One region of the Enterobacter cloacae complex sp. 394F7 genome, then DNA from elsewhere that is predicted to be linked to it. Evidence: predicted binding sites of a transcription regulator. Region 1 holds the regulator's gene; the other holds the start of a gene.
The links. The regulator Fur, encoded in region 1, represses iron uptake genes when iron is present. The targets are predictions, from matches to a motif close to ATAATAATGAGAACNACTATCAA.
Positions count from the first base shown of each region.

Region 2: sodA (superoxide dismutase [Mn]) is a predicted target of Fur. The motif match lies at 3,608-3,630, and genes of this name have one in related genera.

Region 1 is NZ_JBXWCS010000009.1:109,046-124,098, forward strand. It holds gene nagE (PTS N-acetyl glucosamine transporter subunit IIABC) at 91-2,040, shown strand; gene glnS (glutamine--tRNA ligase) at 2,210-3,877, shown strand; gene chiP (chitoporin ChiP) at 4,324-5,721, shown strand; gene chiQ (ChiQ/YbfN family lipoprotein) at 5,766-6,095, shown strand; gene fur (ferric iron uptake transcriptional regulator) at 6,202-6,648, opposite strand; gene fldA (flavodoxin FldA) at 6,939-7,469, opposite strand; gene ybfE (LexA regulated protein) at 7,625-7,912, opposite strand; gene ybfF (esterase) at 8,041-8,814, opposite strand; gene seqA (replication initiation negative regulator SeqA) at 8,998-9,546, shown strand; gene pgm (phosphoglucomutase (alpha-D-glucose-1,6-bisphosphate-dependent)) at 9,571-11,211, shown strand; gene potE (putrescine-ornithine antiporter) at 11,315-12,628, opposite strand; gene speF (ornithine decarboxylase SpeF) at 12,625-14,823, opposite strand.
Region 2 is NZ_JBXWCS010000015.1:48,569-63,621, reverse strand. It holds gene rhaB (rhamnulokinase) at 1-320, opposite strand, end outside; gene rhaS (HTH-type transcriptional activator RhaS) at 622-1,458, shown strand; gene rhaR (HTH-type transcriptional activator RhaR) at 1,532-2,380, shown strand; gene rhaT (L-rhamnose/proton symporter RhaT) at 2,381-3,415, opposite strand; gene sodA (superoxide dismutase [Mn]) at 3,704-4,324, shown strand; gene yiiM (6-hydroxyaminopurine reductase) at 4,391-5,065, shown strand; gene cpxA (envelope stress sensor histidine kinase CpxA) at 5,184-6,557, opposite strand; gene cpxR (envelope stress response regulator transcription factor CpxR) at 6,554-7,252, opposite strand; gene cpxP (cell-envelope stress modulator CpxP) at 7,403-7,909, shown strand; gene fieF (CDF family cation-efflux transporter FieF) at 8,063-8,956, shown strand; gene pfkA (6-phosphofructokinase) at 9,131-10,093, shown strand; gene AC2FAK_RS19550 (sulfate ABC transporter substrate-binding protein) at 10,329-11,318, shown strand; gene AC2FAK_RS19545 (CDP-diacylglycerol diphosphatase) at 11,429-12,172, shown strand; gene AC2FAK_RS19540 (SLC13 family permease) at 12,246-13,550, shown strand; gene tpiA (triose-phosphate isomerase) at 13,598-14,365, opposite strand; gene AC2FAK_RS19530 (DUF1454 family protein) at 14,477-15,053, opposite strand, start outside.

The DNA of each region.
Region 1 (15,053 bases):
GTGAATCATCAACTGTATTTCTAGTTCGTGACACAATAAAAAACATAGTTAATGCACGAGCCTTAACAAGGGTCTCGTAGGGGGAATAGGATGAATATTTTAGGTTTTTTCCAGCGCCTCGGTAGGGCTTTGCAGCTCCCTATCGCCGTGCTACCGGTTGCAGCACTGCTGTTGCGATTCGGGCAACCCGATCTTCTTAACGTGCCGTTTATCGCGCAAGCGGGTGGTGCGATATTTGACAACCTGGCGCTGATTTTCGCCATCGGCGTGGCGTCCAGCTGGTCTAAAGACAGCGCGGGTGCCGCGGCGCTGGCAGGGGCAGTCGGTTATTTCATCCTGACCAAAGCGATGGTAACCATCAACCCTGAAATCAACATGGGTGTTCTGGCGGGTATTATTACCGGTCTGGTCGGCGGTGCAGTGTACAACCGTTGGGCGGGTATCAAACTGCCAGATTTCCTGAGTTTCTTTGGCGGAAAACGCTTTGTCCCGATTGCGACAGGCTTTTTCTGTCTGATTCTGGCCGCTATCTTTGGTTATGTCTGGCCACCGGTACAGCATGCCATTCATGCAGGCGGTGAGTGGATCGTGTCTGCGGGCGCAATGGGGGCAGGTATCTTCGGTTTCATCAACCGTCTGCTGATCCCAACCGGCCTGCATCAGGTTCTGAATACCATCGCATGGTTCCAGATTGGTGAGTTCACCAACGCGGCAGGTACCGTATTCCACGGTGATATCAACCGCTTCTACGCGGGTGACGGCACTGCGGGCATGTTCATGTCCGGTTTCTTCCCAATCATGATGTTTGGTCTGCCGGGCGCTGCACTGGCAATGTATCTGGCCGCGCCAAAAGCGCGTCGCCCAATGGTTGGCGGCATGCTGCTCTCTGTTGCGGTAACGGCGTTCCTGACCGGTGTTACTGAGCCACTGGAATTCCTGTTCATGTTCCTGGCTCCGCTGCTGTACCTCATGCACGCGGTGCTTACCGGTATCAGCCTGTTTGTGGCCACCCTGCTGGGCATTCACGCGGGCTTCTCCTTCTCAGCCGGTGCGATCGACTACGTGTTGATGTACAACCTGCCGGCAGCCAGCAAAAACGTCTGGATGCTGGTTGTGATGGGCCTGGTGTTCTTCGTTGTCTACTTCCTCCTGTTCAGCGCGGTTATTCGTATGTTTAACCTGAAAACGCCGGGCCGCGAAGATACAAAAGATGACGTCGTAACCAGTGAAGCAAACAGCAATACCGAAGAAGGGTTGACCCAGCTGGCAACCAGCTATATCGCCGCGGTAGGCGGTACCGACAACCTGAAAGCCATTGATGCCTGTATTACCCGTCTGCGTCTGACCGTTGGCGACTCTGCGCGCGTAAGCGATGCCATGTGCAAACGCCTGGGCGCGTCTGGTGTGGTGAAACTGAACAAACAAACCATCCAGGTTATTGTGGGTGCGAAAGCCGAATCTATCGGCGATGAAATGAAAAAAGTGGTTGCCCGTGGACCGGTTGCTGCTGCCTCAACGGATAGCGCGCCTGTGGCTGATGCTCCGGTTGCTAAACCGCAGGCTGTACCAAACGCCGCTACTATCGCCGCGCTGGTTTCACCGGTTACGGGTGAGGTGGTCGCGCTTGAGCAGGTACCTGACGAAGCGTTTGCCAGCAAAGCGGTCGGTGACGGTGTTGCGGTGAAACCAACGGAGAAAACCGTTGTGTCTCCTGCGGCGGGCACCATCGTGAAAATCTTTAACACCAACCACGCGTTCTGCCTCGAAACCGAAAAAGGCGCGGAGATCGTGGTTCATATGGGTATTGATACCGTTGCGCTGAACGGCCAGGGCTTTACTCGCCTGGTGGAAGAGGGCGCAGAAGTGGTTGCAGGTCAGCCGATTCTGGAAATGGATCTGGACTTCCTGAACGCCAATGCCCGTTCGATGATAAGCCCGGTGGTATGCAGCAACACCGACGACTTCAGCGGCCTGGTGCTTCAGGCGAAAGGTAAGGTGGTTGCGGGGCAAACGCCACTGTATGAGATTAAAGGCAAGTAATCGCTCCTGAGTAGAGTCATGCCTTAAGCGGCGGGGGAGATCCTCCGCCGCTTTTTTTTGCAGCAAATGCCCCCATTATTTTCTTCCGGGACGTTTTAAGGGTTGTCACTACGTCCGGCTTATAAGATCATATGCCGTTATACGTTGTTTACGCTTTGAGGAATCCACGATGAGTGAGGCAGAAGCCCGCCCGAGTAACTTTATTCGTCAGATCATCGATGAAGATCTGGCCAGTGGTAAGCACACCACAGTGCATACGCGTTTCCCGCCGGAGCCAAATGGCTACCTGCACATTGGTCACGCCAAATCGATCTGCCTGAACTTTGGTATCGCACAGGATTACCAGGGGCAGTGCAACCTGCGTTTCGATGACACCAACCCAGTAAAAGAAGACATCGAATACGTTGAGTCCATTAAGAACGACGTGCAATGGCTGGGCTTCAACTGGTCTGGCGATATCTGCTACTCCTCTGACTATTTCGATCAGCTGTATGCCTATGCCGTTGAGCTGATCAATAAAGGTCTGGCCTATGTTGACGAGCTCTCTGCGGATGAAATCCGTGAATACCGCGGCACGCTGACGGCACCGGGTAAAAACAGCCCGTTCCGCGATCGCAGCGTGGAAGAGAACCTGGCGCTGTTTGAAAAAATGCGTGCTGGTGGTTTCGAGGAAGGTAAAGCGTGCCTGCGTGCCAAAATCGATATGGCATCACCGTTTATCGTGATGCGCGACCCGGTGCTTTACCGCATTAAATTCGCTGAACATCACCAGACCGGTAACAAGTGGTGCATCTACCCGATGTACGACTTCACCCACTGCATCAGCGATGCGCTGGAAGGCATCACCCACTCGCTGTGTACGCTGGAATTCCAGGACAACCGTCGTCTGTACGACTGGGTGCTGGATAACATCACAATTCCGGTGCATCCGCGTCAGTACGAGTTCTCTCGTCTGAATCTGGAATACACCGTGATGTCCAAGCGTAAGCTGAACCTGCTGGTGACCGATAAGCACGTTGAAGGCTGGGACGACCCACGTATGCCGACCATCTCCGGTCTGCGCCGTCGTGGCTACACCGCGGCGTCAATCCGTGAGTTCTGCAAACGCATTGGCGTGACCAAGCAGGATAACACCATTGAGATGGCGTCTCTGGAATCCTGCATTCGTGAAGATCTGAACGAAAACGCGCCGCGCGCGATGGCCGTTATCGACCCGGTAAAACTGGTTATCGAAAACTATCCGCAGGGTGCGAGCGAAATGGTCTCGATGCCTAACCATCCGAACAAACCGGAGATGGGCAGTCGTGACGTACCGTTCAGTGGTGAAATCTGGATCGATCGTGCTGACTTCCGCGAAGAAGCGAACAAACAGTACAAGCGACTGGTGCTCGGTAAAGAGGTGCGTCTGCGTAACGCCTATGTGATCAAGGCTGAGCGCGTAGAAAAAGATGCGGAAGGCAACATCACCACGATCTTCTGCACATACGATGCCGAGACCCTGAGCAAAGATCCGGCGGACGGTCGTAAGGTGAAAGGCGTGATCCACTGGGTCAGTGCATCACACGCGCTGCCGGTAGAGATTCGTCTGTACGATCGTCTGTTCAGCGTGCCTAACCCAGGCGCAGCTGAAGACTTCCTGGCGACCATCAACCCGGAATCGCTGGTCATTAAACAGGGTTACGCTGAGCCATCCCTGAAAGCGGCTGAGGCGGGTAAAGCCTTCCAGTTTGAACGTGAAGGTTACTTCTGCCTGGACAGCCGTCACAGCACCGCTGAAAAACCGGTATTTAACCGTACGGTTGGTCTGCGTGATACCTGGACGAAGATCGGCGAATAATAACGCCGCGCTGGTCAATGAGAAACAAACGCCGCGTAATGCGGCGTTTTTTTATAGAGTGATCATGCCTTTAAAGCAGTAGCCAAATAGCGTTTATAAAAATAACAGGTCAATGTGGTGCTACTTATTTTTTTTAAAAAAAGTTTATCCCCTTTCAAAAGTCTGACGCACCGTAAAAAGAATATCATTTAACGCGTTACTTATTGAAAATCGGCCTTTTCCCCCGCCAGTACTGGCATCCCGTTAAATGTTACAAAGCACTACCAATTATGTGCTCTTCGTCATAATCCTGAGTTTTAGCCACCGAAAAGCATTGATAATTCGCGTCGCGAAAAATAACCTAAAGACGGTAGTTATTCGAGGGTATTTCCGACTACCCCTGACCATCAGGTCTTTTATATTTTTCGCCGTTTTAGGCGTTTTAATTCGTCAAAGAGGAATAATCTATGCGTACGTTCAGTGGCAAACGTAGTGCGCTGGCGCTGGCTATTGCCGGTGTGACAGCAATGTCAGGCCTGGTGGTGACGCCAGACGCTAAAGCAGCAGGCTTCATCGATGATTCAACCCTCACGGGCGGTATTTATTACTGGCAGCGTGAACGTGACCGTAAAGATGTCACGGAAGATAAATATAAAACGAACCTTTCTCACTCTACCTGGAACGCCAATCTGGATTTCCAGTCTGGTTACGCTGCCGATATGTTCGGTCTGGATATTGCCGCCTTCACGGCAATTGAAATGGCGGAAAATGGTGACAGCGGCCACCCGAACGAAATAGCCTTCTCCTCCAGTAATAAAGCGTATAAAGAAGACTGGTCCGGAGATAAAAGCGGTATCAGCCTGTATAAAGCTGCCGCGAAATTTAAATACGGCCCGGTATGGGCGCGCGGTGGTTATATTCAGCCAACCGGTCAAACCCTGTTAGCACCGCACTGGAGCTTTATGCCAGGTACCTATCAGGGGGCAGAAGCGGGCGCCAATTTTGATTACGGTGACGCAGGTGCGTTGAGCTTCTCGTATATGTGGACCAACGAGTATAAAGCGCCATGGCATATCGAAATGGACAAGTTCTACCAGAACGATAAAAAGACCAAAGTGGATTATCTTCACTCGCTGGGCGCGAAGTACGACTTTAAAAATGATTTAGTGCTTGAAGCGGCATTTGGTCAGGCGGAAGGTTATATCGATCAGTATTTTGCTAAGGCCAGTTATAAATTTGACATCGCGGGTAGCCCGCTGAGTACCAGCTACCAGTTCTACGGTACGCGAGATAAAGTCAGTGATGGTGGCGTGAATGATATTTATGACGGCACGGCGTGGTTGCAGGCGCTGACCTTCGGCTACAAAGTCGGTCAGGTAGATTTGCGTCTTGAAGGAACGTGGGTTAAAGCGGAAGGGCAGCAGGGCTACTTCCTGCAGCGTATGACCCCAACCTATGCATCTTCAAACGGTCGTCTGGATATCTGGTGGGATAACCGTTCCGACTTCAATGCCGATGGCGAAAAAGCAGTCTTCTTCGGCGCAATGTATGATCTGAAAAACTGGAACCTGCCAGGCTGGGCGGTGGGGGCATCTTACGCCTACGCATGGGATGCGAAGCCTGCTGATATGGCAACGCCAGACGCATACTACGATCCAAACTATCGTCTCAAAGAATCCGCTTACAGCCTGGATGCGATCTACACCCTGCAGGATGGTCGCGCCAAAGGTACTATGTTCAAACTGCACTTTACACAATACGACAACCACTCCGATATCCCGAGCTACGCCGGCGGTTACGGCAACATCTTCCAGGATGAACGCGACGTGAAATTCATGGTTATCGCACCGTTCACCATCTTCTGATGACTCGTCCGGCGGGGTAATTCCCGCCGGACCGGAGACTACATATGAAAAAGATTGTAATCGTCGCGTTGCTGGCATCGGGACTGGTGGCTTGTGCGCAGAATCAGGCCCCGAAAGAGGACTCCCGTCTGAAAGAAGCCTACAGCGCGTGTATCAATACGGCGGAAGGTTCGCCGGAGAAGATCGAAGCCTGTCAGAGCGTGCTGAATGTGCTGAAAAAAGAGAAAGCGCATGAACAGTTCGCAACCCAGGAGAATATTCGCGTAATGGATTACCAGGCCTGTATCCAGGCGCGTAAAACCGGTAACGATCAGGAAGTCGCGAAGCGTTGCGATCAGATCTGGAAAGAGATTCGCAGCAACAACAGCCTTTAACCCGCTGTTATCATGCCCGGTAGCGCTGCGCTGCCGGGCTTTTTTTTGCCAGACCGCAGGCAAAAAAAAAGCCAACCTTGCGGCTGGCTCAGAGTATGAAACGTGTTTATTTCGCGTCGTGCGCGTGATCGTCTTCGCGGCAATCGCCTTCAGCGCAGTGACCATACAGGTACAGGCTGTGGTTCGTCAGGCGGATACCGTGACGTGCGGCGATTTCACGCTGGCGAGATTCAATGGAATCATCGCTGAATTCAATGACCTTGCCGCAATCCAGGCAGATCAGGTGATCGTGGTGATGCTGTTGAGTCAGTTCGAATACAGATTTACCGCCTTCGAAATTATGACGGGTGACAATGCCCGCGTCATCAAACTGGTTCAGCACACGATAGACGGTTGCCAGCCCAATCTCTTCGCCCATGTCGATAAGACGCTTATAAAGGTCTTCCGCACTGACATGGTGATTGTCTGGACCCTGAAGCACTTCAAGGATTTTTAACCGAGGAAGCGTAACTTTCAGGCCAGCCTTCTTTAATGCGGTATTGTTGTCAGTCATGCGGAATCTGTCCTGTTGCTAAACGATTCACTTCTGTAGGAAGTGACAGAAATTGCACCCGGGATAATGCGTCTCATTATAGAACTGCCATGGCTAAATGAAAACTGCAAGTCTCAGGTAAAGTATGCTTATAAAAACGTGGTATCACCAACAAACTTGCATTGTGAAAGCCACGTTTTATCAGGGGGTCATTGTACAGGTCTGGGCGAAAAAGTTAAAAGATTGTAGCAATTAATTTAATCGGTTTGACCTGGTTTATGGGCGCAACCACCGTTGCGCCGCAAGAATCATCAGGCGTTAAGAATATCGTCCAGGTGCAGCTCTTCACGGATCTGCTTAACCCATTTTTCAACGCGCTCGGCGGTCAGTTCTGGCTGACGATCTTCGTCAATCGCCAGACCCACGAAGTGATCGTCGTCTGCCAGACCTTTAGACGCTTCGAAGTGGTAACCAGCGGTAGGCCAGTGACCTACAATAACGGCACCGTTTGGCTCAATAATGTCGCGGATGGTGCCCAGCGCATCACAGAAGTACTCTGCATAATCTTCCTGGTCGCCGCAGCCAAACAGGGCAACCAGCTTGCCGTTGAAATCCACCTCTTCCAGCGTTGGGAAGAAATCATCCCAGTCACACTGGGCTTCACCGTAATACCAGGTCGGAATACCCAGCAGCAGGATGTCATAGCCTTCGAGATCTTCTTTGCTGCTCTTGGCGATGTCGTGCACATCGGCAACGTCTTTACCGAGCTGTTTCTGAATGTTTTTTGCGATATTTTCGGTATTGCCGGTATCACTGCCGAAGAAAATGCCGATAATTGCCATGAGTAAAATAACCTCTTGATACTTAATGGTATGGTGGCGCAATTTGTCCACGGATAAAGGCAATAATAGCAGAACAGGCAACCCTGCGGAAACAGCTATCGCGCAGGACTGCACTCTGTGCTACATGAAAAGGGTAATAAAGGGATTTTTCGGACTTATGCCTTACTGCGCATGGTCTCGAGTTGGGTGAGTAACATCTCTTCGATCAGCTCGCTGCGGCTGATATTACGCGCGTCAGCCAGTTCGTTTAGCGCATCGACAGCGTCGGCGTTGAGCTTCAGTTCGACACGCTTAAGCCCACGATTTTTATCGCGTTTAAGCTGGTTGCGTTTATTAATACGCAGCTGTTCGTCGCGCGAAAGCGGATTCGTTTTTGGTCGTCCCGGTCGACGCTCATTCGCGAACAGATCTAGTGTCGTACGGTCCGTTTGTTCTTTGGCCATGATTCTGAGACTTCGGGGGAAACACGCCGCCCTGCTAATGCCTGGGCGATAAGCGCGCCATCATACATCACCAAAAACGGCACGCCAACGACTGGAAGCCCGCAGCCTTCCAGTCGCTCTCTTTTTAATCAATTTGCCGTATCAGTCAGATAGCGGCGAATGGCGCGTAAGACGGCATCTGGTTTTTCCGCATGAACCCAATGTCCGGCGCCAGCTATGACATGAGCGCGTGCCTGCGGGAATTGCGCCAGCAGGGTATCGCGACAGGCGTCGGTAACGTAGGGCGAATTGCCGCCACGAATGAAGAGGGTAGGGTGCGGCCATGCCGGAACGGTTTCCCAACCGACGATGTTATCGTACTGCTCCCACAGCACCGGCACGTTGAACCGCCACTGGCCGTCAACGAACGATTTCAGCAGAAACTGGATAACCCCTTCTTCATCCAGATGCTCACGCATAACGACGGCTGCCTGTTGGCGCGTCGAGACGCCAGCGTTGGTCACCGCGTTGATGGCGGCGAAAATCTCATCATGGCGACGGACGTGGTAATCCACCGGGGCGACATCTATGACCACCAGGCCACTTATTCTTTCTGGTGCCAGAGCCGTCAGGGCCATGACCGCTTTGCCGCCCATTGAATGCCCGATCAACGTCACTTTCTCGAGATTGTTGGCATCCAGCGTATCCAGCAGATCCTGCGCCATGGCCGCATAGGTCATCTCTTCTGAACGCCCGGAAAGGCCATGATTTCGCATATCCACCTGCAAAATATCGTGATCGGTAACCAGATCGCGTGCCAGCACGCCCAGGTTATCCAGGCTGCCAAACAGCCCGTGAACCAGTACGATGGGAGGATTCGTGTTCGGCGATTGTGCAGATTGCGCTCGGGTATTCAATTTCATGGCAAAGTTCTTTTTTTAGGTGTGACAGGTTAGGGTATTATGTTGACCATTCTGCCGCCCGGCTGCAAGGTTCCAGTTTAATCTGACTTTTGCCGCCAACCTGGTTTGACGCTATCCGCTGTTGGGATTTGACTTTATAATCTCAACGACTTGTATTCAGATAAGATATCGCACTGGATTAAGATGAAAACAATCGAAGTTGATGACGAACTCTATCAGTTTATTGCCAGCCAAACGCGGCATATCGGGGAGAGCGCGTCCGACATTTTACGGCGAATGCTTAAAATTTCCGCCGCCTCACCGTCTGCTACCCCAGCCACTAAAGATGTCGTGTCTCAGCCGAGTGTTGTTGCACAAGCAAAACCTGCCGCCGTGCAGGTGAAAGACAAAGTACGTGCGATGCGCGAGCTGCTGCTGTCTGATGAATATGCAGAGCAGAAAAAAGCGGTCAACCGCTTCATGCTGGTGCTGTCTACACTTTATTCACTGGATAACAAGGCGTTTGCTGAAGCGACTGAGTCGCTGCACGGTCGCACGCGCGTCTATTTCGCGGGCGACGAGCAGACGCTGCTGCAAAATGGCAACCAGACCAAACCTAAACATGTCCCTGGCACACCGTACTGGGTCATCACCAATACCAATACGGGCCGCAAGTGCAGCATGGTTGAACACATCATGCAGTCCATGCAGTTCCCGGCGGAATTGATTGAAAAGGTTTGCGGTACAATTTAACCCTTGCATCAGAAGGACCCGGTAATGGCAAATCACAGCCGTGCAGGCCAACCTGCACAACAAAGCGATTTGATTAACGTCGCTCAGCTGACCGCGCAGTATTATGTGCTGAAACCGGTCGTGGGCAACGCAGAACACGCAGTGAAGTTTGGGACATCAGGCCATCGCGGTAGCGCGGCACGCCATAGCTTTAACGAACCGCACATTCTGGCCATTGCTCAGGCCATCGCGGAAGAGCGCGCCAAAAACGGTGTTACCGGTCCGTGCTACGTGGGGAAAGATACTCACGCCCTGTCTGAACCGGCATTCATTTCCGTGCTGGAAGTTCTGGCGGCGAACGGCGTTGATGTAATTGTGCAGGAAAATAACGGTTTCACCCCAACGCCTGCCGTCTCTAACGCTATCCTTGTGCACAACAAAAAAGGTGGCCCACAGGCTGACGGTATCGTTATCACGCCTTCTCACAACCCGCCAGAAGACGGTGGTATCAAATACAACCCACCTAACGGTGGCCCGGCAGATACCAACGTCACCAAAGTGGTGGAAGACCGCGCCAACGCCTTAATGGCCGATGGTCTGAAAGGCGTTAAGCGTATCTCTCTGGATGCGGCCATGGCGTCCGGCCACGTGAAAGAGCAGGATCTGGTGCAGCCGTTCGTGGAAGGGCTGGCGGATATCGTCGATATGGCGGCTATCCAGAAAGCCGGCCTGAAGCTGGGTGTGGATCCGCTGGGCGGCTCCGGTATTGAATACTGGAAACGCATTGCAGAGCATTACAAGCTGGATCTGACCATCGTTAACGATCACGTCGATCAGACCTTCCGCTTTATGCACCTTGATAAAGACGGCGCGATCCGTATGGACTGCTCCTCCGAGTGCGCGATGGCAGGCCTGCTGGCACTGCGTGACAAATTCGATCTGGCCTTCGCCAACGACCCGGATTATGACCGCCACGGTATCGTTACCCCGGCCGGGCTGATGAACCCAAACCACTACCTGGCTGTGGCAATCAACTACCTGTTCCAGCACCGCCCGCAGTGGGGCAAAGAGGTGGCTGTCGGTAAAACGCTGGTCTCTTCAGCCATGATCGACCGCGTGGTCGACGCGCTGGGCCGCAAGCTGGTGGAAGTGCCGGTTGGTTTTAAATGGTTTGTTGACGGTCTGCATGACGGCAGCTTCGGCTTTGGTGGTGAAGAGAGCGCGGGGGCATCCTTCCTGCGTTTCGATGGCACACCATGGTCAACCGACAAAGACGGTATCATCATGTGTCTGCTGGCGGCGGAGATCACCGCGGTCACCGGCAAGAACCCGCAGGAACACTACGACGAGCTGGCGGCGCGCTTTGGTGCACCGAGCTACAACCGTATCCAGGCAAGCGCGACCTCCGCACAGAAAGCAGCCCTGTCTAAACTCTCTCCGGAGATGGTCAGTGCCAGCACGCTGGCCGGTGATCCCATCACGGCCCGTCTGACGGCAGCGCCGGGTAACGGTGCCTCTATCGGGGGGCTGAAGGTGATGACCGAAAATGGCTGGTTCGCCGCGCGTCCATCCGGTACGGAAGATGCGTACAAAATCTATTGTGAAAGCTTCCTCGGCGCTGAGCATCGCCAGCAGATTGAGAAAGAAGCGGTAGAGATTGTCAGCGAAGTGCTGAAAAACGCGTAAGTGGTGTTCGGCGCGGGCTGATGCCCTCACCCCGGCCCTCTCCCACAGGGAGAGGGTGAAAACACGAAAAACGGCAACCCCTGGGTTGCCGTTTTGCTTTTACCTAACTATGTTTATTCTTTAATTCAAACCGCGGTGAGACCAGCCCGTACAGCGTCCAGCCCATAAAGGTCACCATCGCACCATAAAGCATCGCCTCCTGGCCGGATGAGTAGAGCGCATAGAAGCTGTAAATCGCCCCAATCAGCGCCACAATATTGGCCGCCCGAGCTTTGCGGGGATCAACTTTCGCCACTTTCTGAATGATCACCAGCGCCGCCATCGACAGAATATACGGAATGATATTTGTCACCACCGCCAGGTTGACCAGCACGTTGAACTGGCTGTTCAGCGACGGGCTAATGGTCATCAGCGACAATCCGCTCTGGAAGATGACAATGGCCAGCATGCCCTGCACCGGCGCATCGGCTTTGGTCACGCGGGAGAAGATTTTCGGGAAGTAACCTTCGTCAGCCGAAGATTTAAACACCTGCGCAATGGTGAACTGCCAGCCGAGGAGTGAACCGCAACAGGACATGACCATCAGCCCCATGATCACTTTCCCGACTTCCGGGGTGAACATCTGCGCGAAGGCCAGCCCAAACGGCGCCGTGGAGTTAGCCAAATCCATGTTCGGTACGATACCGGCAATAACATTAGTGGAGACGATATAGATCACCGCCGCGCCCAGCGTTCCGCCAAGAACGGCAATCGGGACGTTCTTTTCCGGGTTCTCTACCACTTCCGCATTCGCACAGGCAGATTCCAGACCAAGGAAGGCCCACAGCGTCATGGCGATAGAGGACCCCACAGCGGAAAAGAACGGCACATGGTGCGGGTTCCAGGAGTTCGCGTACAGGGTCGGACTGAACCAGAACCAGCCGATAATGCACAGACCCACAACCGGGATAATCACGCCCCAGACGGTGATGCTACTCAGCTGGCCCGTGATGCGCGCGCCGCCAAAGTTGGCCACGGTGCAGATCCACAGTACGCCGATGGTGGCTAAACCAATTTGCACCGGACTGAGCGTGGCACCAAACAGCTCCGTACCGTAACCCACGGCGGAGATGGCAATCGCCACGTTGGCGATCAGTAGCGACACGCCATAGGTGTAGTTAGCCATAAAGTTGCCAGATTTGCCGAAGGCGTATTCGGCGTAGCCGCCCATCCCGCCTGACTTGCGGCTGAACATTCCGCATTTGGCAAATGCCCATGCCAGCGCCATGGAGCCGACCGCGGTTACCAGCCAGGAGATAATCGAAATGGTACCCACCTCGGCAAGTTTGGTGGGCAGCATAATAATCCCTGACCCCATCATGTTGACCATGGTGAGGATGGTCAGCTGCACCACGCCCATCTTATTGGACTTACTCATAATTTTTCTCCTTTCAGCAGCGCGGGCTGAGCGGCGGGTTGTTTGATGACGTTACAGCGAACCTGTTTGCGTCCGTCACACTCCTCGACGTACACACCCTGCAGTTCCGGTGCGAAGCCCGGTAAAAGGTTGATACCCTCTTCCAGCGCGGCAAAGTAGCGCAGGACGGAGCCTCCCCAGACTTCACCCGGAACCACGCACAGCACGCCTGGTGGGTAAGGCAGGGCGCCTTCGGCGGCAATACGGCCTTCCGCATCACGTAGCGAGACCAGTTCAACCTCACCACGCAGATACGCATAGTTTGCGTCCTGCGGGTTCATCATCACGCGAGGGAAGTGAGACTTACGGAACATCTCTTTTTGCAGCTGTTTCACGTTATGGCGGGCGTACAGTTCATGCATCTCCTGGCATATCTGGCGCAGGGTATAACCGGCGTAGCGTTCCGGGTATTGCTTACAGATAGACGGAAGCACCTCTTTTAATGGCGCATCGGTCTGAAGCAGTTTTTCGAAACGCACCAGCTGTGCCACCAGCTGCTGCAGCTTGCCCATATCTTCTGCAGGGGTCAGCAGGAACAGGATCGAGTTGAGATCGCATTTCTCGGGCACGATGCTGTTTTCACGCAGGAAGTTAGCCAGGATGGTGGCGGGCACGCCGAAATCCTCATACTCGCCGGTACGGGCGTTGATGCCCGGCGTGGTCAACAGCAGTTTGCACGGGTCGATAAAGTATTGATGCTCGGCATACCCTTCAAAAGCGTGCCAGTTTTCACCCGGCACAAAGTGGAAGAAGCGCAGGTCGGTGGCAATTTCAGCCGTGTCCCAGCTTTCCCACGGACGGCCATCTACCAGCTCCGGCACGAACGGGCGAATAAACTGGCAGTTCTCCAGGATCAGCTTGCGTGCTTCAATGCCGGTAACCACGCAGTCCATCCACATATTGCGGCCACTCTGCCCCTCGTGCATGCGGGCGTTGATATCCAGTGCGGCAAACAGGGGGTAGAACGGGCTGGTGGAGGCGTGCATCATAAAGGCGTTATTCAGGCGCTTGTGCGGGACATAGCGCGGTTGGCCTTTAATATGGCGGTCTTTCTTGTGAATTTGCGAGGTCTGCGAAAAACCCGCCTGCTGTTTATGGACTGACTGGGTAACCAGGATCCCCGGATCGTTTTCGTTCAGCTCCAGCAGCAGCGGAGAGCAGTCGGCCATCATCGGAATAAATTGCTCGTAGCCCACCCAGGCAGAATCGAACAGGATGTAGTCGCACAGGTGACCAATTTTATCGACGACCTGGCGGGCGTTATAAATGGTGCCATCGTAGGTGCCCAGCTGGATCACCGCCAGACGGAACGGACGTTCGTCACGCGCACGACCCGGCGCCACTTCCGATACCAGCTCGCGCAGGTAGCTCTCCTCAAAGCAGTGGGCATCAATGCCACCAATAAAGCCGTACGGGTTGCGCGCCGTTTCCAGATAGACCGGCGTGGCACCCGCCTGAAGCAGGGCTCCGTGGTGGTTGGATTTATGGTTATTACGATCGAACAGCACAAGGTCGCCGGGGGTGAGCAGGGCGTTTAGCACCACTTTGTTGGATGATGAGGTACCGTTCAGCACAAAGTAGGTTTTATCCGCATTAAACACTTTCGCCGCGTGTTGCTGGGCAATGCACGGCGCGCCTTCATGAATCAGCAGATCCCCCATGGCCACGTCGGCGTTGCACAGATCGGAGCGGAAAAGCGTTTCGCCGAAGAAATCGACAAATTGATTACCGGCAGGATGACGGCGGAAAAATTGCCCACCCTGATGCCCCGGACAATCGAATGCGCTGTTGCCCTGATTCACGTAGTCGACCAGTGCGCGGAAAAACGGGGGGCGTAGCTGGGTTTCGTACTTCTGCGCGGCCGCTTCCAGTTGACGTCCGTAAAAGTCGTTACTGGTCTCTGAACACTCAAACACACCGTGAATGCGCGATAAATATTCAGCCGGAATGAACTCTTCTTTATGTGTCGCAATAAATACGGGAATACCAAACCCGGTAGCTTCTATTTCTTCCAGAGTGCCACTGGAAATATCGCTCACGGCCAGAACAATGGCGGCGACGTCAATATAATCAGAGGTGCTGACATCTACCAGTTCACGGTGAGTGGTAAAGCAATCAGGGCATGCACGGCTGGCTGCAATTTTTAAACTTTTCATCTTTCACTCTTTATTTAAGGCAATATTCGTCCCTCGATTTCTCGCTAGAAAGAAATCGATAATGTCCGGAAAAAAAAGCAAAGTGTGGCCGCTGATAAAAAATCAGTAAGTTGCTTTTTAATGAATGAGATTCAGTCCGCCCGGCTGCGGATAAGTCTGAATTAAATTGAATGAACGCACGCCTTCACAGGCAACGGCCTGTAAAATAGAGTTTTTTCAGGTTAACCTGC
Region 2 (15,053 bases), on a different contig from region 1:
GTGCGGCTGTCGCGATACGAGACGGGCAGGCCGACGCGGTCGCCGTGGCTGTCGAGCAAAACGTAGTCCACGCCCCAGGTATCAATGCCGATGCTGTCGATGCGTATGCCGTCATTGCAGACGTTGTTCAGCCCGGTGCGGATCTCCGCTTCCAGGGCATCAATATCCCAGGTATCAAAACCGTCCTGTTTTTGCAGGCAGTTGGCGAAACGGTGCATTTCGCGAAGCGTAAGTGTGCGCTTGCCGCAGTCCCAGGTGGCGAGCATTACGCGGCCGCTGGATGCGCCTAAATCGACAGCCACACAATGGCGAAAAGTCATGGTCAGGTCCCTTCTTAAGTCATTGGTGTTGAGTGTAAAAAAGGGAAGAAAAGACCACCTTCTCGTCACTGACAGCCCGAATCTCGCGCTGGCAAGAAAGCAAAGATGAACGTGAGGGAGTTCACAATTTCCAGTCAGGGCGGGGTTTTCGGGCAATGTGACGTTGACCGCATTTCCCGATTTTTCCGTCTGTTTCTTGAAAAATGGACAGCTTTTGCGACGTTTGCTGTCAAAAATTTAAGGTGGGTGTGGAAGGCCTTAATTACTATTTTGAGAACTTTTCTCATTGGTGGGGGCCGTTATGACCGTACTGCACAGCGTCGATTTTTTCCCGTCGGGAACGTCTCCGGTCGCGATTGAGCCACGGCTCCCGCAGGCTGCGTTTCCTGAACATCATCATGATTTTCATGAAATTGTGATTGTCGAGCATGGGACAGGCATTCACGTCTTTAACGGCCAGCCGTACACCATCAGCGGCGGTATGGTGTGCTTCGTGCGCGATCACGACAGGCATTTGTATGAACATACCGACAATCTGTGTCTGACCAACGTGCTCTATCGTTCGCCGGACGCGTTCCAGTTTCTGTCGGGGTTGAACAAGCTCCTGCCTCAGGAGCAGGATGGGCACTACCCGTCTCACTGGCGGGTGAATCAGTCCACGTTGCAGCAGGTGCGCCAGCTGGTGAATCAACTGGAGCAGAGCGAGGACGGGCAGGAGACCCATGCCATTGCCACCCGCGAGCTGCTGTTTATGCAGCTGCTGGTGCTGCTGCGTCGCAGCTCTCTGGTGGAAGGGCTGGCTAATAACGACGCGCGGCTGAACCAGCTGATGGCCTGGCTGGAGGACCATTTCGCCGAGGACGTGTGCTGGGAAGCGCTGGCGGATGATTTTTCGCTGTCGTTACGCACGCTCCATCGTCAGCTCAAGCAACACACCGGGCTGACGCCCCAGCGCTACCTCAATCGCCTGCGCCTGATTAAGGCGCGTCATCTTTTACGTCACACCGATGAAAGCGTCACGGATATCGCCTATCGCTGCGGTTTCGGCGACAGTAATCACTTTTCGACCCTTTTTCGCCGCGAGTTTAGCTGGTCGCCGCGCGATATCCGTCAGGGGAAGGATGCTTCACTCCAGTAACGCGAAGGCAATCACCGTTTTATTGCCGCAAAAAGGCTAATAATGTCCGGTTATTCACCGTAGAGGTTGTGGTGTGGCCGCTCAGTTAATTCTTCGCAAAGATGATTTTTTTGCCTCCGCGAGTCAGGCCGTCGCGGTGGCCGACCGCTACCCGCAAAATGTCTTTGCCGAGCATACCCACGAATTTTGTGAGCTGGTGCTGGTGTGGCGCGGCAACGGCTTACACATCCTCAATGACAGGCCCTACCGCATTACGCGTGGCGATCTGTTTTACATTCGCGCCGAAGACAAACACGCCTACGCCTCGGTTAACGATCTGGTGTTGCAGAACGTGATCTACTGCCCGGACAGGCTCAAACTGAACGTCGACTGGGCGGCCCATATCCCCGGTTTTCTCAATGCCAGAGGCGAACCCCACTGGCGCTTGAGCAGCAGCGGCATGGCACAGGTGCGCCAGACGATCTCCCAGCTGGAGCAGGAGAGCCAGAAGCACGATCCGGTGGCAAACCCGATGGCGGAACTGCTGTTCGCCCAGCTGGTCATGACCCTCAAACGCCATCGTTACGCTACCGATAACCCCTCCGCGACCGTTCAGGAAGCGCTGCTGGACAAGCTGATCGCCCGGCTTGCGGGCAGCCTGAACAAAAGTTTTGTGCTGGAAAAATTCTGCGAGCAGGAGCAGTGCAGCGAGCGCGCGCTGCGCCAGCAGTTCCGCACCCAGACGGGGATGACGGTGAACCACTACCTGCGCCAGTTGCGCATCTGCCACGCCCAGTATCTGTTGCAGCATACGGAGCTGATGGTCAGTGAGGTGGCGATGCGCTGCGGGTTTGAGGACAGTAATTACTTTTCGGTGGTGTTTAACCGCGAGGTGGGGATGACGCCGGTTCAGTGGCGTCATCGCAGTCGAAAGGCAGCGTAATCAGTTCGCCATGCCGAGGCCGACAATGTTAGCGGCAATGATGATCACCACGCAGCCCAGGCTCAGGACGCCCACCGGACGACGCCCGGCGTTATTCCACTCCTTCAGTACCAGCCCAACCAGTCCGCCACACAGTACGTAGAAGCTCATGTGCAGCATCCAGCTTATGTAGTCGTACTGCGGTGGAATGCTGGCGTGACCCCAGGCGTAGAAAAAGAACTGCAGATACCACATGAGGCCACCCAGCATCGACAGCAGCACATTGGTGAGGATTAAGGATTTTGCCAGTGAGAAATCGGCTTTTACCGACAGTTCCTTCACTTTTGCCAGACGAATGAAGCAGAAGCCGAGGTTTACCAGCGCGCCGCCGCCCATGATCACCACGTAGCTTGGCAGCGCCACGTACAGCGGGTCGACGCCCAGCGCGGCGGCCGCTTCGTGCATAGGTTTTGCGGCGTTCATGGCGAACGACATGCCCGCCGAGAAGATGCCACACATCACTGCCAGCAGCAGCCCTTTCTTCAGGTTAAAGTCCTCGGCTTTTATGCCCATCTTGCGCTCTTTCAGCTGACCCGCACGGGTGACGATACCCACGCCGATCACCGCGACAAGCACGCCCAACAGCGTCATCTGCCCGCCTTTGGTGTTGAGCAACACATCGACATTGCCGTTAAGAATGGGCGTCATCAGCGTGCCGACGATCAGGGTAATGCCAATTGCGATGCCGATACCCATCGACATCCCGAGGTAGCGCATGGTCAGGCCATAGTTGATGTTGCCGATGCCCCACATCGCACCGAACAGAAACACCGGCAGCAGGGTGGAGGCACTGAAGGAGGTGAAGTAGCCCCAGAAATCCGGGAGCAGCATGGCGCTAATGGTCCAGGGCAAAATCAGCCAGGAGACGGTACCGCCAACCGACCACATGGTTTCCCACGACCACCCTTTCACCTTTTTGAACGGGGCATAGAAACAGGCTGCACTGGCTGCGCCTATCAAATGCCAGAAGATACCCATCGTAATCGCATGATTCATTTTTACGTCCTCATCGTTTTTATAGCCGGTGGCTTCCCCCCGACTTGATGAGTGTAAAAATTAGGCGGTTCAGGAACCTTCAGAAGGTTGCCGCACTTTGGTTCTGGATGGCAATCAGCACGTTAACCGGGTGAGCAGACTCACAATTTTGTCATTTGGCAAAACCCAAATAACCTTATAAAAACTACGGCATTGATAATCATTTTCAATATCATTTAATTAACTATAATGAACCAACTGCTTACGCGGCATTAACAGCTGTGCCGCCCGACACTAATGGAGAGGATTATGAGTTATACACTGCCATCCCTGCCGTATGCCTATGACGCACTGGAACCGCATTTCGACAAGCAGACGATGGAAATCCATCACACTAAACACCACCAGACCTATGTGAACAACGCGAATGCTGCGCTGGAAAGCCTGCCAGAGTTCGCTAACCTGCCTGTTGAAGAGCTGATCACCAAACTGGACCAGCTGCCAGCGGACAAGAAAACCGTACTGCGTAACAACGCGGGCGGCCACGCAAACCACAGCCTGTTCTGGAAAGGCCTGAAAACCGGTACCACCCTGCAGGGCGACCTGAAAGCGGCTATCGAGCGCGACTTCGGTTCTGTTGATAACTTCAAAGCGGAATTCGAAAAAGCGGCTGCAACCCGTTTCGGCTCCGGCTGGGCGTGGCTGGTTCTGAAAGGTGACAAACTGGCGGTCGTTTCTACCGCAAACCAGGACTCCCCGCTGATGGGTGAAGCGATCTCTGGCGCATCTGGTTTCCCAATTCTGGGTCTGGACGTGTGGGAACACGCTTACTACCTGAAGTTCCAGAACCGTCGCCCGGACTACATCAAAGCCTTCTGGGATGTGGTGAACTGGGACGAAGCTGCAGCGCGTTTCGCCGCGAAAAAATAAGGTTGCATTGACGCCTGTGAGAAGCGAGTCTGTTGACTCGCTTTTTTTGTATCTGAAGGAGTAGAGATGCATTACCCGGTGAATGTGTTTACAGGCAAGGTAAGGGAATACGACGGCAGCCGCCCGAGCGCCATCGCCAAAGTGCAGGTCGACGGAGAGCTGACGTTAACCGAGCTCGGGCTTGCGGGCGACGAGCAGGCCGAGAAGAAAATCCACGGCGGTCCCGAACGCGCGTTGTGCCACTATCCGCGCGAGCATTATCAATACTGGATAACCGAATTCCCTGAACAGGCGGACCTGTTCGTCGCCCCCGCGTTCGGTGAGAATCTCTCCACCGAAGGGCTGACGGAGAAGAACGTCTTTATCGGTGATATTTTCCGCTGGGGTGATGCCCTGATTCAGGTAACGCAACCGCGCTCGCCATGCTTCAAGCTTAACTTCCATTTCGGCATTAACGACATGTCCGCACGATTGCAGAGCGCGGGTAAAACCGGCTGGTTGTACCGGGTGGTGCTGGCGGGGCAGGTATCAGCGGATGCACCGCTTGAGCTGGCGTCGCGCCTGAGCGATGTCTCCGTGTATGAGGCCTGCGCGATTGCCTGGCATATGCCATTCGACGACGAGCAGTATCACCGCCTGCTGTCGGCGGCGGGGTTATCGACCAGCTGGACCAGAACGATGCAGAAGCGGCGTAATAGCGGGAAGATCGAGAGTAGTTCGCGGAGATTGTGGGGAAAATAGTCCCCGTAGAGAGTAGGCCGGGTAAGGCGAAGCCGCCACCCGGCATTTTTGCCTCTGCGCCTGTTATTGCCCGGTGGCGCTGCGCTTACCGGGCCTACAATACAGTGCCAGAGGGAAACTACGAACGCTTATACAACGGCAGCCACAGCGTTAACCGCAGCCCGCCCAACGGACTGTCGTCGGCTTTCACCCAGCCGCGATGCTGCTGCATAGCGGTTTCAACAATCGCCAGACCCAGCCCGGTACCGCCAGATTCACGGTCCCGCGCCTCGTCGGTGCGGTAGAACGGACGGAAAATCTGCTCGCGATCTTCCGGGCTTACGCCAGGACCATCGTCATCCACAATGATGGTGATACCGTCTTTATCCACCGAGAAGGCCACCTCAATCTTCGTATGCGAGTAGCGCAGGGCGTTACGCACGATATTCTCCAGCGCGCTCTCCAGCGTGTTGGGGTTACCGTACAGCGGCCATGGCCCCGGCGGGAAGTTGACGGTGAACGATTTACCCATCTGTTCCGCTTCGAACGCCGCGTTGTCTAACACTTCATGCCACAGCTGATTGGCTTTCACCGTTTCGCTCACCAGCGCGTTTTTCTGCTGATTGCGCGACATCACCAGCAGATCGTTGATCATGCTGTCCAGACGCTGGGCTTCGGTTTCGATACGTTCCAGCTCTTTGCTCTCACCGCTGCGGCGACGCAGCAGCGCTGTGCCCAGCTGGAGTCGCGTGAGCGGCGTACGCAGTTCGTGCGAGATATCCGACAGCAGCCGCTGCTGCGTGGTCATCATGCGTTCAAGAGCGGTGATCATCTGGTTAAAACTGGCCCCGGCGGCAAGAAACTCCTGCGGTCCGGCTTCCAGCTCAGGGTGCTGTCGCAGGTTACCCTGCGCCACTTCGTCGGCGGCGTTTTTCAGCTTACGCGCCGGTTTCGCCAGACTCCACGCCAGCCATAACAGCAGCGGGGAACTGACCAGCATCGTCACAATCAGCAGCAGAAGCGGACGGTCAAACAGCAGGTTGATAAAATCGGACTGGGAATTGCTCGCCGGGCGAATCAAATAAAGCTGGTAGTTATCTTCCCCATCCCTGACTGAGAAAGGGCCCACCATCTCAACCCGACCATATTTTTTCTTCTGCGGATGATCGGCGTTATCCGCCTGGCCAATAAAGTTGCGGATGATCTGCATTTCATTGCGATCCGCGCCAATCACGCGGCCTTCGCTGGTCACCAGCAGCAGGCGTTGTCCGGGAGGTGCCCATTTGTCGATAGCGCGAAACAGCCTGCGCCACCACATCAAATCGTTTGGCGGATCGTTTGCCAGCTCGGCTTCTACGTGCTGCTCGATCATCACGCCCTGACGTTGCTCGCTGTCGAGAAGCTCCGTCATCTGGCGTGAGTCGAGTTTTGGCAACATCAAAACCAGCATTAAAACCAGTGCCAGCGTCAGCCAGAAGATGGCGAAGATGCGGGCGGTTAAGCTTCCTATCATGAAGCGGAAACCATCAGATAGCCGCGACCACGCAGGGTTTTAAACCACGGATGACCGTCTTTACGCTCCGGCAGTTTGCGGCGCAGGTTCGAGATATGCATATCGATGGCGCGGTCAAACGGCGTGAGGCGTTTACCCAGCACTTCCTGGCTTAAATGTTCACGCGATACCACCTGGCCGAGGTGCTGCGCCAGCAGATACAGCAGCGTGAACTCGGTACCGGTCAGCTCCAGCGTTTCACCGTCAAAGCTCGCTTCCTGACGACCCGGATTGAGGCTCAGGGAGTCCACTTCCAGCGTCGGTGAACTGTTGTCAGTATTCTGCTGCTGTTCGCTCCAGTGGGAACGACGCAGGATAGCGCGAATACGGGCAACCAGTTCGCGGTCGTTGAACGGCTTCGGTAGATAGTCATCCGCACCCAGCTCAAGGCCGAGTACACGGTCTAGTTCGCTGCCGCGTGCGGTCAGCATGATAACGGGGGTCTGGTGTGTCTGGCGAAGCTCTTTCAGCGTATCAATGCCGTTTTTCTTCGGCATCATGACGTCGAGCAAAAGTAGATCGATGCTGTCGTCAAGGAGACTCAGCGCCTGCTCGCCATCATGGGCGACCAGAACGTTGAAACCTTCCATGTCGAGCAACTCCTTTAAAAGAGATGTGAGCTCTCGGTCATCATCAACTAACAGGATTTTATTCATTGTTTAAATACCTCCGAGGCAGAAATTACGACATCAAGGCTATCTAATCCATGACTTTACGTTGTTTTACACCCCCTGACGCATGTTTGCAGCCTGAATCGTAGACTGTCTCTCGTTGAATCGCGACATGAAAGATTTTGGGAGCAAGTGATGCGCAAAGTTACCGCTGCCGTCATGGCCTCAACGCTGGCGTTCAGTGCGTTTAGCCAGGCCGCTGTAGCTATCATCGGCGATAACGCGTCCTCACAAGAGGGCATCGCGCAGCACAGCAGCCAAAGCCATATGTTTGACGGCATAAGTTTAACCGAACATCAGCGTCAACAGATGCGAGATCTGATGCAGAGGGCACGACACGATCAGCCCCCTGTTAATGTTAGCGAAATGGAGACAATGCATCGCCTTGTCACCGCAGAAAATTTTGACGAAAACGCTGTACGTGCTCAGGCAGAAAAAATGGCACAGGAGCAGGTTGCCCGCCAGGTAGAGATGGCGAAGGTTCGCAACCAGATGTTCCACCTGTTGTCGCCCGAGCAGCAAGCGGTTTTGAACCAGAAACATCAGCAACGTATGGACCAATTGCGTAAGGTTGCACGGATGCAGCGAAGCTCAGAAACGACGTTTTTCAGTAGCAATAGCAGTACCCGTAGTAACCAGTAAACCCTGTTTTCCTTGCCATAGACACCATCCCTGTCTTCCCCCACATGATGTGGGGGTTTTTTTTGCCCTTCATTCTGATGTGTTAACCGTTTATTCATCCTTTGACTCCGTAACCTTCCGTTATACTAGCGGCATGGCATGACAGGAGTATTTATGAATCAATCCTATGGAAGACTGGTCAGCCGGGCCGCCATTGCCGCGACGGTCGTGGCCTCAAGCTTACTGGTCATCAAAATATTCGCGTGGTGGTACACGGGCTCGGTCAGTATTCTGGCGGCGCTGGTGGACTCGTTGATGGATATTGCCGCCTCGCTGACCAACCTGCTGGTGGTGCGTTACTCGCTGCAACCGGCGGATGAAGAGCACACCTTCGGGCACGGCAAAGCCGAATCGCTGGCGGCGCTGGCGCAAAGTATGTTTATTTCCGGCTCTGCGCTGTTTCTGTTTTTAACCGGCATTCAGCATCTTGTTTCGCCATCACCCATGAACGATCCCGGCGTGGGCGTGGTGGTGACGGTGGCTGCACTTATATGCACCCTTGTTCTTGTAACGTTCCAGCGCTGGGTGGTTCGAAAAACGCAAAGTCAGGCTGTACGGGCGGATATGCTTCATTATCAGTCTGATGTTATGATGAATGGCGCTATTCTTATTGCGCTCGGTCTGGCCTGGTATGGCTGGCATCGGGCCGATGCGTTATTTGCGTTAGGGATTGGCATCTATATTTTATACAGCGCTTTGCGGATGGGGTATGACGCGGTGCAATCGCTTCTTGACCGTGCGCTCCCCGACGCAGAACGCGATGAAATTTATACTATCGTGACCTCCTGGCCGGGTGTCAGTGGTGCTCACGATCTTCGTACGCGGCAGTCAGGGCCGACCCGCTTTATTCAGATTCACATAGAAATGGAAGACAACCTGCCATTGGTTCAGGCTCACGTTATTGCTGAGCAGGTGGAGCAGGCGATTTTGCAGCGTTTTCCTGGGTCAGACGTCATTATTCACCAGGATCCCTGCTCGGTTGTACCCGGTTATGTTGGGCTTTCGTAATTCGTTGTAAAAAAGTGAGCCAGGCCAGCATTTTGTGTATAAATTACCGCCATTTGGTCTGACCTGAATCAATTCAGCTGGAAGTGGTTGATATACTATTTGCAGTATTCGTTGGTCGACAAGTTTCTTCCGGCAACAGATTTCAATTTTGCATTCCTAAGTTCAGAGGTAGTCATGATTAAGAAAATCGGTGTGTTGACAAGCGGCGGTGATGCGCCGGGCATGAACGCGGCAATTCGTGGGGTTGTTCGTGCAGCGCTGACGGAAGGTCTGGAAGTTTTTGGTATCTATGATGGTTATCTGGGTCTGTATGAAGACCGTATGGTTCAGCTCGACCGTTACAGCGTATCTGACATGATCAACCGCGGTGGTACTTTCCTCGGTTCTGCGCGCTTCCCGGAATTCCGCGACGAACACGTGCGTGAAGTGGCTATCGAGAACATGAAAAAACGCGGCCTCGACGCACTGGTTGTTATCGGTGGTGATGGTTCGTACATGGGTGCAAAACGTCTGACTGAAATGGGCTTCCCGTGCATCGGTCTGCCTGGCACCATCGACAACGACATCAAAGGTACTGACTACACCATCGGTTACTTCACCGCCCTGGGTACCGTTGTGGAAGCGATTGACCGTCTGCGTGACACCTCTTCTTCTCACCAGCGTATCTCCATCGTTGAAGTGATGGGCCGTTACTGTGGTGACCTGACCCTGGCTGCGGCTATCGCGGGCGGTTGTGAGTTCGTCGTGGTTCCGGAAGTGGAATTCAGCCGTGAAGATCTGGTTGCAGAAATCAAAGCCGGTATCGCCAAAGGTAAGAAACACGCCATCGTTGCGATCACAGAGCATATCTGTGATGTTGATGAGCTGGCGAAGTACATCGAAGCAGAAACCAAACGCGAAACCCGCGCGACCGTTCTGGGTCACATCCAGCGTGGTGGTTCCCCGGGTCCATACGACCGTATCCTGGCTTCCCGCATGGGTGCGTACGCCATTGAACTGCTGCTGCAGGGTCACGGCGGTCGTTGCGTCGGTATTCAGAACGAAAAACTGGTTCACCATGACATCATCGACGCCATCGAAAACATGAAGCGTCCGTTCAAAGGTGACTGGCTGGACTGCGCGAAAAAACTGTACTGATCGGTGTTTGTATTGTGCCGGGTGGCGGCAAGGTAAATGCAAAACGGTAACCCCAGGGTTACCGTTTTTTATGGTTGCGCCCTCTCCCGTGGGAGAGGGTTGGGGTGAGGGCATCAGGCCACTCATCCACTTTTTTATTCCTCGAAGTTATAGCCAATCTTTTTTTATTCTTTAATCATCAATTCCGTTTCTGGCACGCTGCATTCATCAAAACACTACATATGAGAGCTGGGCGATGAATAAATGGGGCGTGGGTTTAACATTATTGCTGGCATCGACCAGCGTTCTGGCTAAGGACATTCAGTTACTGAACGTGTCATACGACCCGACGCGTGAGCTGTACGAGCAGTACAACAAAGCCTTTGCGGCACACTGGAAACAGGAAACGGGCGACAACGTGGTGGTTCGCCAGTCTCATGGCGGCTCTGGTAAGCAGGCGACCTCCGTCATCAACGGCATTGAAGCGGATGTGGTGACTCTGGCGCTGGCCTACGATGTGGACGCAATTGCCGAACGTGGCCGCATCGACAAAAACTGGATCAAACGCCTGCCGGATAACTCCGCGCCATATACCTCGACCATCGTTTTCCTGGTGCGTAAAGGCAACCCGAAACAGATCCATGACTGGAACGACCTGGTTAAACCTGGCGTATCGGTCATCACGCCGAACCCGAAAAGCTCCGGCGGCGCACGCTGGAATTACCTGGCAGCCTGGGGCTATGCCCTGCATCACAACAATGGCGATCAGGCCAAGGCTCAGGAGTTCGTCAAAGCGCTGTATAAAAACGTTGAAGTGCTCGACTCCGGCGCGCGTGGCGCCACCAACACCTTCGTAGAGCGCGGCATTGGCGATGTGCTGATTGCCTGGGAAAACGAAGCCCTGCTGGCAACCAACGAACTGGGTAAAGACAAATTCGAGATCGTGACCCCGAGCGAATCTATCCTCGCCGAGCCGACCGTTTCTGTGGTGGATAAAGTGGTCGATAAGAAAGGGACCAAAGCGGTGGCGGAAGCCTACCTGAAGTATCTCTATTCGCCGGAAGGCCAGGAAATTGCGGCGAAGAACTTCTATCGCCCACGCGATCCGGCGGTTGCGAAGAAATACGACAGCGTATTCCCGAAACTGAAGCTTTTCACCATTGATGATGAGTTTGGCGGCTGGACAAAAGCCCAGAAAGACCACTTCTCTAACGGCGGTACATTCGATCAGATCAGCAAACGCTAGGCTTTTGTAACGAACGACACGGTGACCCGCTGTGAGAAATCCGCCGGGTTTTTTATTTGGTCATCATTTTGCGTTACTCTTTGGCCTCTACTGAAAACAGGGAACGCATTGTGAAAAAAATTATCTTATTGATTCTGATTGTTATCGCCCTTGCCGCGGGTGGCGTGTACTGGATGAAAGCAGGTAATCCGAATGCGTTGCGTCACATCGTGCTGGACCAGTGTGTGCCGAATCAGATCCAGCACCGCAATCCGGCGCCGTGTGCACAGGTCAAACCTGACGCGGGCTATGTGGTGTTCAAGGATCGCAACGGTCCGCTGCAGTACTTATTGATGCCCACCTACCGCATCAACGGCACCGAAAGCCCACTTCTGACAAAGCCTCAAACACCGAACTTCTTCTGGCTGGCATGGCAGGCCCGTAGCTTTATGAGCATGAAGCACGGATCCGAGGTGCCAGACAGCGCAATTTCATTGACCATCAACTCACCCACGGGCCGCACGCAGAATCATTTCCATATCCACATCTCCTGCCTGCGCCCGGACGTGCGCGAGAAGCTCAATGCCGCGCAGGGGCAAATCAGCACCCAATGGCTGCCCCTTCCCGGTGGACTGGAAGGACATGAATATCTCGCCCGCCGGGTGACGGAGAACGAGCTGGTGCAGCGGAGTCCGTTTATGATGCTGGCGGAAGAGCTGCCGGAAGCGCGTGACCATATGGGGCGCTTCGCGCTGGCGATGGCCCAGCAGTCGGATGGCTCGTTTGTGTTGCTGGCAACCGAACGTAATTTGCTGATGCTTAACCGCGCGTCGGCTGAGGAATTGCAGGATCATCAATGCGATATCCTGAAGTGACCCCACCATAAATAGCGTTTACTCGTCCTGCCTGTCGCCGTAGACTTGCTGAAAAAAACGACAGGAGACAGGCATGTCGCTCTGGTTAACCCACCCTCTGTTTGTGCCCTCAGCGATCGTCGGCGTCACCATTGTGTTATGGGCGACGTCGCTATTGCCGGAATTCATTACCGCGCTGCTGTTTTTCACGGCAGCGATGACCGCCAGAATTGCCCCGCCGGAGGTCATTTTTGGCGGCTTTGCCTCGTCTGCCTTCTGGCTGGTGTTCAGCGGCTTTGTGCTTGGCGTGGCAATCCGGAAAACCGGTCTGGCTGACAGGGCTGCACGGGCGCTCTCCGCCCGGCTCACCGACTCCTGGATGCTAATGGTGGCCAGCGTGGTTCTGCTGAGTTATGCCCTGGCGTTTGTGATGCCGTCGAACATGGGGCGTATCGCGCTGCTGATGCCCATCGTGGCCGCGATGGCAAAACGTGCCGGTATTGCCGACGGATCGCGCGCCTGGTTTGGCCTGGCGCTGGCCGTTGGTTTCGGCACCTTCCAGCTTTCGGCCACCATCCTTCCTGCCAACGTTCCCAATCTGGTGATGAGCGGTGCGGCAGAGGGATCATACGGTATTCATCTGAACTACATGCCTTATCTGCTGCTGCACACGCCCGTGCTCGGTATTCTCAAAGGGTTGATTCTGATTGGTTTAATCTGCTGGTTATTCCCCGGTAGCCCGAAGCCGCCCAGGGATCTGGCACCCGCTGAACCGATGGGGCGAGATGAAAAACGCCTTGCCTGGCTGCTGGCGGTGGTATTGGGAATGTGGGTGACGGAGAGCTGGCACGGTGTGGGGCCGGCATGGACCGGACTCGCGGCATCGGTCATTGTGATGCTGCCACGCGTAGGTTTTATCACCGGAGAAGAGTTCTCGGCGGGGGTGAATATGCGCACCTGTATTTATGTGGCAGGCATCCTCGGTTTGGCCATTGTGGTGACGCAAACCGGTATCGGCCCGGCGGTGGGGGAGGCGTTGCTGAAGATAATGCCGCTGGACGCCGACAGACCGTTCACCAGTTTCCTGGCGCTGACCGGGATCACCACGGCACTGAACTTTATTATGACGGCTAACGGTGTTCCGGCGCTCTACACCACGCTGGCGCAGAATTTTTCAGAGGCGACGGGCTTTCCGCTATTGTCTGTCATCATGATTCAGGTGCTGGGCTATTCCACGCCGCTGCTGCCGTATCAGGCGTCGCCGATAGTGGTGGCGATGGGCTTAGGAAAGGTGTCTGCAAGGGCGGGGATGGTGCTCTGTCTGGCGCTGGCAATTGCCACGTATCTGGTGCTGCTGCCGCTGGATTATCTGTGGTTTAGCGTTTTAGGTCGTTTGTAGCGATTTTGTAGGGCGGGTAAGCGCAAGCGCCACCCGCCACAACAGCATTACGCCTGTTTAGCCGCTTCTGCCGCTTTAACGATCACCGCGAAAGCGTCAGCTTTCAGGGATGCACCGCCAACCAGCGCGCCATCGATGTCTGGCTGGGTGAACAGTTCTGCCGCGTTAGAGGCATTTACGGAACCGCCGTACTGGATGATGACCTGCTCTGCCACTTTCGCGTCGGCTTTCGCAATGTGGTCACGGATGAATTTGTGAACCGCCTGAGCCTGCGCTGGGGTTGCAGATTTGCCGGTACCGATCGCCCAGACTGGCTCGTAGGCGATAACCGCGCCTTCGAATGCTGCCGCGCCCTGCGTTTTCAGCACAGCGTCGATCTGACGTGCGCACACTTCTTCCGTTTTGCCTGCTTCGTTTTCTGCTTCGGTTTCACCGATGCACAGAACCGGGATCAGACCCTGCTCTTTCAGCACCGCAAATTTCTTCGCGATGAACTCGTCGGATTCTTTGTGGTAGGTGCGACGCTCAGAGTGGCCGATGATGATGTATTTGGCGCCGATATCTTTCAGCATTTCAGCGGAGGTTTCACCGGTGAATGCGCCAGACAGGTTAACGTCAACGTTCTGTGCGCCCAGAATGATGTGGCTGCCGTCAGCGGCACGTTTAGCCAGATCCAGGTACATATCCGGCGGAGCGATAGCAACCGCGCAGCCAGTCACGCCAGCCAGCTCTTTACGCAGGTTCGCAACCAGTTCGTTTACCATGTGGCGGCTGCCGTTCAGTTTCCAGTTACCCATCACTAAAGGATGTCGCATTTCAATTCTCCACGCTAAATAAGCGAATTAAGGAATATGGCCACCCTGACGGGCAGCATGGTCTGTGAATCAGTATAGAGATTTTCCCTCGAAAGGCTTTGCTTTTTGTCATTAATTCGCCCCTCCGAGTGTGTCAGATAGTGCCAGCTTAATCGGTTCAACAGCGAAGGTCAGGCCTTTTTCGCCGTTATCGGCCACTACATAGCGCACCGCGCCTTCGGTTTCGGTGTAATAGCGCTTGTTTTTACCCGCAACCAGCAGTTTTTGCAGCTTTTGTTGGCTCTGTTTTTTTGTCAGTGCGGGCGTAAACGCCTGCAGCACCGCGCTCATGTACTCCAGCGCCTTCGCCTTCGCGGCTTTCTGCTCTGGCCCCTGAATCGGCAGCCAGGTGATCTGCATACTTTTGATTTTTAGCGTACCGCGCTCCAGCGCAGTGGAAGCGTACAAGTTTTCGTTAATCTTGCTGGCGGCACGGGTCAGGTTTGGAGTATCGCGTGCGCCATCAATGGCGCGAAATTCATCCAGCGGCAGCGTTGGATTGGTTTTGTTAAACGTTTCACGAAACTGACTGATGGACTGATCGAACGATGGCGCACCCGCCAGAAGGTAGGGCGCGGTTGTCGGAGCAGGGGGTTCGGCGGCGTGCAGGGGGAGACCGGCGCTCAGCATCGCGAAACACAGGAAAAGA